Regions from separate parts of the Candidatus Defluviilinea gracilis genome, predicted to be linked through region 2. Evidence: a T-box and tRNA genes for the amino acid it is inferred to sense, from the RefSeq annotation. Region 2 holds a T-box; the other holds one or more tRNA genes.
The links. The T-box of region 2 lies ahead of thrS (threonine--tRNA ligase). A T-box ahead of a tRNA ligase gene usually reads a tRNA of that ligase, here a tRNA-Thr.
Positions count from the first base shown of each region.

Region 1: it encodes a tRNA-Thr, which carries the amino acid that the T-box ahead of thrS (threonine--tRNA ligase) is inferred to sense. The anticodon was not compared.

Region 1 is NZ_DBNHEF010000072.1:45,479-49,898, reverse strand. It holds gene AC16KF_RS12525 (DUF3267 domain-containing protein) at 1-521, shown strand, start outside; gene AC16KF_RS12520 (glycosyltransferase) at 577-1,812, opposite strand; tRNA gene AC16KF_RS12515 (tRNA-Thr) at 1,925-1,997, shown strand; gene AC16KF_RS12510 (hypothetical protein) at 2,079-2,582, opposite strand; gene AC16KF_RS12505 (PIN domain-containing protein) at 2,579-2,800, opposite strand; gene AC16KF_RS12500 (ribbon-helix-helix domain-containing protein) at 2,781-3,074, opposite strand; gene AC16KF_RS12495 (aspartate aminotransferase family protein) at 3,109-4,420, opposite strand, start outside.
Region 2 is NZ_DBNHEF010000074.1:78,428-82,847, forward strand. It holds gene AC16KF_RS13075 (PIN domain-containing protein) at 1-61, shown strand, start outside; gene thrS (threonine--tRNA ligase) at 182-1,993, opposite strand; T-box leader at 2,244-2,494, opposite strand; tRNA gene AC16KF_RS13085 (tRNA-Val) at 2,531-2,604, opposite strand; gene AC16KF_RS13090 (oxamate carbamoyltransferase subunit AllH family protein) at 2,817-3,641, shown strand; gene AC16KF_RS13095 (ArsR/SmtB family transcription factor) at 3,722-4,054, shown strand; gene AC16KF_RS13100 (SRPBCC family protein) at 4,056-4,420, shown strand, end outside.

The DNA of each region.
Region 1 (4,420 bases), on a different contig from region 2:
GCCGCATTCTTATCATAAATTTATTGTCAATCCCGCTCGCCTTTGTCTTCGGAATTGTTTTCTTTACAATCGCGCGCGTCTTCGGTAAATCAACCGGATTCTTTTTTGGGAGCGCTGCGACAACCCTTCTCTTCGCCCTGCTGCTGACGATCATAATACACGAGCTGATACACGGCATGACAATGCAAATCTTTGGTGCGCGCCCGAAATATGGGATCAACTGGAAAGGATTGATGCTCTACGCGACCGCTCCGGGGTATGCATTCCAACGCAACCAATACCTTGTTATCGTTCTGGCGCCCCTCGCGGCTATAAGCCTCGCAGCATGCCTGGGTATTCTTATACAAGCCGGCTCGCCCAGCGTCTGGTTATGGGCAATTTGTGCGACGATCAACGGCGGCGCAGCGATTGGCGATTTATGGATAACCGCCATAGCGCTTCGCTATCCTAAACATGCTTATATTGTTGACGAGCAAGACGGCATGCGAATTTTCCTTCCACGAGGCGAGAATAAAACATAAATAGAAATGCGCGCCGAATAAATGATCCAAGCGAGAAGAGGATAATACGAACGCATCATTTCTTCAATTCCTCGTACACATCCACGATCTGTTTCGCAATTTTCTCCCATGCGTAATCTTGCGCGTACGCGGCGGCTTGGGCGCTCATCTTTGCGTGCAACTCGGCATCGTTCAACAGCCACGATAATTTTTCGCACAGCGTTTCGGGTTCTTCTGCGGGAATCGTGAATCCTGTCTCGCCATCGCGCACGAGATAGGCAAGCCCGCCCACTTCGGAGGCGATGACAGGCGCGCCGCACGCCATCGCCTCGAGCGCCACCATGCCGAACGACTCGTAATGCGACGGCATCACCACCACCTCCGCCGCCGAATAATAATACGGTAGTTTATCCTGATCGCGCACGCCCAGGAACACCACCGACTGGTCCAAGCCAAGAACCTCGCACAAATTTTTTAAGCGCGCCATTTCAGCATTCATCATCTCTGGGCTTGCCGCGGGATCGCCGCCGATGATGGCAAGATGCACCGGGCGCGACTCTTTCATTTGCAAACAAGACATCGCCTCGAGCAGAGTGTCCACGCCTTTGAGCGGCTCGATGCGCCCCACGAACAGGATCATCCGATCTTCAGGCTTCAAGCCAATGTACGACCGCGCCTCATCGGCGGGGATGGGATAGAAGTGGCTGACATCCACGCCGGGCGGGATGACTACAAGTTTCTTCGCGTCTGCCTTGTACAGGAAGCGGAGTTGCGTTAACTCGGCGATTGTGGCGACGATCACCCGGTCAACTCGACGGAGGACCTGCTTCTCACCCTCGATTCGGTACGCCCCTTCGCGCTCCTCGTCCGTGCGCGCGATGCGGTTCTTCATCTCGCCGAGGGTGTGGAACATGTGGACGATGGGCGAACCAGCCCACCCGTCGGAAAGAGACGCGGCGGCAATCCCAGACATCCAGTAATGGCTGTGGATGATGTCGTAGTGAATCTTTTTATCACATGCGAAGGCTCTGATTCCATCCACAAATTGCGGGATGTAATTTGCAAGTTCCTGTTTCGGCATGGGGTGTTCGGGTCCCGCAGGGATGTGGACGACGCGGTTGCCGTAGCCGAGTTCGTGCAAGACGTGCGGCACGTGATCGTCTTGCGAGCGAGTAAAGACATCTACATGGATATCCATTTTGCCGAGTTGGCGCGTGAGCTCGCGGACGTAGACGTTCATCCCGCCCGTGTCTTTGCCGCCCAGCGTGGCAAGCGGACAGGTGTGATAGGAAAGCATTGCGATGCGAAGCATGGGTTTATTTTCTCACGACACAGACGATGCGTGGGGTTGAAAACTTGCGGGTTTATTTGGTTTCCTTTATAATCCCGCCGCTGTAACGCAAAATTAATTTTGCGTTACATTCGCCACCGTAGCTCAGTTGGCAGAGCGAGCGATTCGTAATCGCTAGGTCACGAGTTCGACTCTCGTCGGTGGCTCAATAAAGACCTCCGAGTTCTTGAAGAACTCGGAGGTCTTGTTTTATTCGAAGACGTTTTGTCAACTAGCATAAGACCTTATTAGCAAAATTGGAAGGATGTAATTTCCATAAAGGGGATATGCTCTGCGGTGAGCTGAACTCGCCCCGTTGACGACATACAAGAACCCTTCAATGGAATAGATGAAAGGTTGTTGCTTACGAGATAAAATTGTTCATTCGTTCCAAAATAGAAATTGAAGTAGAAGTTTCCAACCTTCTCTTTGTATTCCTTGATAACACCATGAACACAAACTGTTTGACCCTCCATTGAAGGCGTGACCTTTGACCACAATAAACAAGAAGGGGTTGAAGTTGGAGTAGGTGTGTTGGTTGAAGTTGGGGTAGGTGTGTTGGTTGAAGAGGGAGAAAAGAAACTCACAGCCGCGCTCCACGTGTTTGCGATAATCATGTACGCCGCGAACAGTACGAGGAGAATGAGCGCGCCTTCAAGCCTGGAGGGGAGCCTTACTTTGTTTTGCGAGAGATACCCGATATAGACCACTATCAGGATAGCAAGGAGACCAACGCTCTCTAGGAAGTTCATCGCTCTACCACCTTACCCAATGCCTCATCTAAAAAGAGTTTGGGCTTTGATCCGCGCGTCACTGCATGGAAAAACTCAGAAAGCGATTGCACGCTCAAACAACCAACTGCATTCTGTTGCAGATCAAGCACCAGTTGCATTGCCCGCTCGCGCTTTTCGGGTTCTCCGCGATCAAACGCGTACACCAGCACATTGGTGTCAAGAAGAACGACGGTCATATCGCTTCATTCGGTCTTCATAAAGATCTTCGCGCATCCAGTCACGCTTTTTTCGAGGGACAGGATGTTTTTTGTCCTGATCGCGCATCATTTTGTAAAGACGCTGCATCGCATCGTTGTCGTAAGCCAAACGATAACCAGCGCGTTTCAACTCATTGTCGAGGGCGCGGCGAATGATCTCAGCTTCGCTGACGCCTCTTGTTTCGGCAACTCGTTTTAGCCGTTCTTCTTGACTCTTTTGGATGTAGATCTGCTTGCGAACCATCTTTTTCATTTGGTGCTCCTGTGACTATACATCACATTATACATCACGAAAACAGACTTCGTACCGCATCATGGAATACCTTCGTATGGTAATTTACATCCTCTTCGGTGATTTCGGGCGAGATCAATGCCATGTTGTGAAAGGGAGTCAGCAAGATGCCGCGGTTGAGGGCGAAGAGGTGCATGTAGCGGTCCAGTTCGGGGTCAATGGCGGCGTGAGCCTCTCCCCCGTTGCGGGGAGGCTTGGGGCGGAACCAGTATTCGGAGCGGTTGCCGAGACGTTTGACGATCCATGGCAGTTCGAATTCTTCGATGACCGATTCAACGCCTGCGGTGAATTTCTCTTGCAGGGCAATTGCTTTTGCATAAAAATCTTCTGTTAAAACATTTTGTAACGTCGCTTTCATCGCGGCAATTGATAAAGCATTGCCTGCCAATGTCCCGCCAATTCCGCCGACATCCGCGTCGTCTGTGTTGAGGCGCGCGGAGAATTGTTTACTCACTTCTTCAGTGAAGCCGTAGACTGCGGCGGGCACTCCTCCAGCGAGAGGTTTGCCTAGGGTGAGGAAGTCAGGTTGAAGGGCGAATGAAGCGGTGTATCCGCCTGGACTCGTACAGATGGTGTGAGTCTCGTCAATGATGAGATACGTCCCGTATTTTTTTGTGATCGCGCGCAGGGCATCGTGATAGCCCGCGTCGGGATGGATGATGCCGATGTTGGTCATCACAGGTTCGGCAAGGACGGCGGCAACGTCGCGGGCAGAGAGGGCGGTTTCGAGCGCGGCGATGTCGTTGAACTCGATGACCTTCGTCGTTTCGCGCGGGTCCACTTGCGGACCCATGTTGTTGGGGCGCGAAATCGGCGTGCCTTCTTCGTCGAGCGTGATGAAGGTTTCGTCCACCGAGCCGTGATAGCAATAATTGAAGACGAGAATTTTCGGGCGACCCGTGATGAGACGCGCCATGCGGAGGGCGAATCGATTCGCGTCGGTGGCGGTGAGGGCGAATTGCCAATAGGGAAGTTTGAATCTTCTTTGAAGTTCTTCGCCAACCCAGATCACATCTTCATACGGAAGCATGAGCGTGATGCCATTTTGAATTTGCTCGGTGACGGCATTGACTGTCGCGTCGGGCGAGTGACCCGTCATCGCGCCCGTGTCGCCGAGACAGAAGTCAATGTATTCGTTGCCGTCCACGTCTGTGAAACGCGCGCCCTTTGCCGATTTGACGAAAACAGGAAACGATCCCGCCCAGCGGATCATCCACAACATCGGCACGCCACCATGCAATGACTTGCGCGCGCGTTGGTAGAGTTCGTGTGATTTGGGGTGTTTCTGATGGAAGAGCTGTTCTTCG
Region 2 (4,420 bases):
GATTGCCGTTCCTCGAATATTCGATACCCTCCCGCTGGAAGGCGCCTCGTTATTGTATTGAAGGAAGCGCATGATTCGAAATCAAAGAGATCGCGCGCATCCCGCAACTCAACAACGCGCTGGTGAAATAATACAGGCGGAGGAAAATCCTCCGCCTGTATTGTATCGTCCGCCGTCAGGTTTATAACTCACCTGCTCGTTTTTCGATACGGTCCTTCGCACGCGCAATAAATTCGCTTAAGGCGATGCCGTTCTGCTGGCTTCCATCCCTCACGCGCAGAGACACCTGCTCCGCTTCCATCTCGTTCTTGCCGACCACCAGCATATACGGCACTTTCATCAACTGCGCCGAGCGGATTTTGGCATTCATGCGTTGCGACGACAGATCCGCATGAGCGCGCACGCCATTCTCACGCAGTTGCTTTGCGATATTCTCCGCATACTCGTTTTGATTGTCCGTGATCGAGATGACGCGCACCTGCTCAGGCGAAAGCCACACGGGGAAGTTGCCTCCGTAATGCTCCAGCAGGAACCCAATCAAGCGTTCGTGCGTGGAGAGCGGCGCGCGGTGGATGCACAGCGGCACTTCTTCCTGCCCATCCTTGTTGATGTACTTCAAGTCGAAGCGTTCGGGCTGGGCGAAGTCCACTTGATTCGTGGCGAGCGAAAACTCCTTGCCGATCACCGACCAGATCTGCACGTCAATTTTGGGACCGTAAAATGCGGCTTCATCCTCGGCTTCCACATATGGCACTCCGCCATTGTCCATTGCGCGGCGCACCATGTCTTCCGTTTTGAGCCACAGGCGTTCGTTGTCCACATACTTTTTGCCGAGCCCTGCTTTGCTATGCAGGGACAGTCGCATCACATATTTCTCGATGCCGAACAACTCGAAGTATTTGAGATACAGGTCAACGACGCCGAGGAACTCCTGCTCAAATTGATCTTCCGTCACGTACATGTGCGCGTCGTTCATCTGCAAAGACCGCACGCGCATCAGACCAAACAACTCGCCTGATTTTTCGTAGCGATAGACCGTTCCATATTCCGCGAGACGAATCGGCAGGTCACGATACGAGCGCGGCTTCGACCCGAAAATTTTGTGGTGCATCGGGCAGTTCATCGGCTTGACGTAATACTTCACGCCTTCGAGTTCCATCGGCGGGTACATGCTCTCCGCGTAATAGGGGAGATGACCTGAACGAATGAACAAATCTTCTTTCGTCAGGTTCGGCGTGCGGACGCGCACATAGCCTGCCTTCTCTTCCATCTCTTTGGCGAGTTTCTCCAACTCTTCGATCATCACTCCGCCGTTCGGCAGGAACAACGGCAAGCCAGGACCGATCTCGTCGTCGAACGTGAAGATTTCCAGCTCTTTGCCGAGTTTGCGATGGTCCCGCTTCTTCGCCTCTTCGAGCTGGTGCAGATATTCTTCGAGCTGTTTCTTGCTCTCCCACGCCGTGCCGTAGACGCGCTGTAACTGTTTGTTCTTCTCGTCGCCGCGCCAATACGCGCCCGCAATAGACATCAACTTGAACGCATCCTGTTTGATCTCTTTCGTGCTTTGCACATGCGGACCGCGGCACAAATCCACGAACGTGTCTTGCTGATAGATCGAGATCTCGGGCTTTTCTTTGAGCGGATTTCCGTACTCATCGAGTCCGCCTTTTTCGAGTCCCTCGATCAACTCCAACTTGTACGGCTGGTTCGCAAAAATTTTCTTCGCCTCCTCCGCTGAGATGACCGTCTTCTTGAACTCGTGTTTGCCCTGCACGATCTGTCTCATCCGCTTTTCGATTTGCTCCAAATCTTCGGGCGTGAGGTTGCGCGGCAGGTCGAAATCGTAATAGAACCCGTTCTCCACAGGCGGACCGATCGTGATCTTCCCATCGGGGAACATCTCCATCACCGCCTGCGCCATCACATGCGCCGCCGAATGACGGATCTTGTACAGATTTGACTCTTCGTACTTTTCCTGAACTTGTTGCGACATTTTCGCTTCCTTTCTTGATACTTCGACTTCGCTCAGTACAAGCTTTTACCTGCTACTGCTTCGTGGACATCCTCGCGCCTCAGAGGGAAGCAATAGCAAATCCTCCGAGCCGCTGATGAGTGTTGGCGCTGTCTTCAGTCATCGCGATCTCCTTTCGCCCCACCTACCTCCCCCAAAATCCGACTGGGGTTCGTCGGATTTTGGGGGAGGTGTCCGAAGGACGGAGGGAGTTAAAACAAAACTCGCCCACACACGGGGCGAGAATTTTCTTCACGCGGTTCCACCCGATTTGTACGACAAAATTAATTTTGTCGCACATCTCTTCAGCCTCTAACGGAGCAACCCGTATCATCTACTCACTGATCACTTCTCACTGATCACTTTTCAACTCAACGCTCGCGAGTGGTTTTCTGTGGACTTCCCTTGAAGAGACTCTCAATCTTCGTTCTCTTCTCCCTGTCAGGGATGTGACCACATACTCGTCTCGGTCAATGCGTTTTGGTGTATGGATACCTGTTTACTTGTCTACGAACCCAGTGGGCGAGATAGGGCTCGAACCTACGACCTCTGCTATGTCAAAGCAGTGCTCTAACCAACTGAGCTACCCGCCCGAAAGACTGACATTATAACGAGAGGCTCAAGAAATGACAATGCCTTATTCGCGAGGATTCAGGGTCTTCTTATAAAGCCGCCTCTTTAGAGACGGATCGCGCGGACACAAGAGACTTTTCCATAAAACAGCGGAGGAAAATCCATCTCCTTTATGAACCTCACGCTACACGCATCGCAGGCAAGGGAAGAAGTATTGAAGTAAACTACACGTATGTATGATATTCGCGCGCTGTCTCAGTCCCCGTCTTTAGCCGGTTGGCTGGCGCTTTCCAACCAGCCTGTAGTTTTGCATGTATTCGATGAGGTGTGTAACTTGATCAACGAAAGAAGAGAAATTCTCTCAATTGTTCATGCGGAGATTGGAAACGGTCCCTTTAATCTCGTTGTGGATGAACCCGTTATATTCGCCAGGCATCTCGCCGTCGAATCGAAAGTGTCTATTCATGATGAACAGTTATCGCTTGGAGACATCACCATCTCGTTTGCAAACGCGCAGACATGGAACCCCGCGCCGAAATGGGACAACCTACGAACAAATAAAGATGAAATCACAAATCGTTTAGCCCTATTGCAAATTGACAACGAAAACGAATCAATTCTCCAATTCCGCCGCGCTGAGCTTGTCGAAGCGTCTAATTCTCTAACAACCGCAATCATCAAAGCGGATTTTCCAACAACAAAAACTATTTCATCCAAACTCGCTGGCTTGGGAATCGGACTCACGCCCGCGGGCGATGACTTCCTCATGGGCGCCATGTATGCGGCTTGGATGATTCATCCGCAAGAGTTGGCGAAGAACATTACAGAAGAAATTGCTGATATTGCTGTGCCGCTAACCACCTCGCTTTCGGGGGCGTGGTTGAGGTCGGCGGCGAAGGGCGAGGCGGGGGAGTTGTGGCATGAATTTTTCGATGCGTTGATCGAAGATAAAAACATCTATTTACCGATGAGCAAAATACTTTCCGTCGGCGAAACATCGGGGTCAGACGCGCTGGCAGGATTTCTCGAAACGATAGCCTGTTGGCGACAAAGTTAAGGAACAAGTAACAAATCTCCAGTCTCTAATCTCCGAATTTCTCTCTTGACATATTCCTATATAGGAATATAATACTTGGTATGGCGCGAACACCGACGACTCATGATCCATTCAACGCAGTAGCCGAGCCCAGGCGACGTCAACTTATTCAGGCGATGGGCGAGCAGGAATATTCGGTCAATGAGTTGGTCGAACTGCTTGGCTGGAACCAGCCGTCGGTGAGTAAACACTTGGGGGTGTTGAAGCAGGTTGGGTTGGTGAAAGAGAGGCGTGTCGGTCGTCAGAGAATGTATCGGGTGAATGCCGAACGTCTCAAGCCGATCTTTGAGTGGGTCGCGCCGTTCGAGAAAATTTGGAGTGAGCGATTTGATCGGTTGGATGTCGTATTGGAAAAAATGAAAAAGGAGCAATGACATGTCACAAAATAAAACCGTTGTTACCGCAGAACCAGGCAAGCAGGAGTTGTTCGTCACGCGCGAATTCGATGCGCCGCGCGAGTTGGTGTACAAGGCGCACACCGACGCGAATCTGTACGCGCAGTGGCTGGGTCCGCATGGCTACGAGGTCGTTCTCGAAACGTTCGAGCCTGTGAGCGGCGGCAAGTATCGTTATATCCACAAGGACAAAGAAGGCAATGCGTATGCCTTTCACGGCACGTTCCACACCATGAGCGAAGAGTTGATGATCCAAACTTTCGAGTTCGAGGGACTGCCCGAACCTGGGCATGTGACTCTCGACACGATGCGACTCGAGCAACTGCCCAACGATCGGACAAAGAT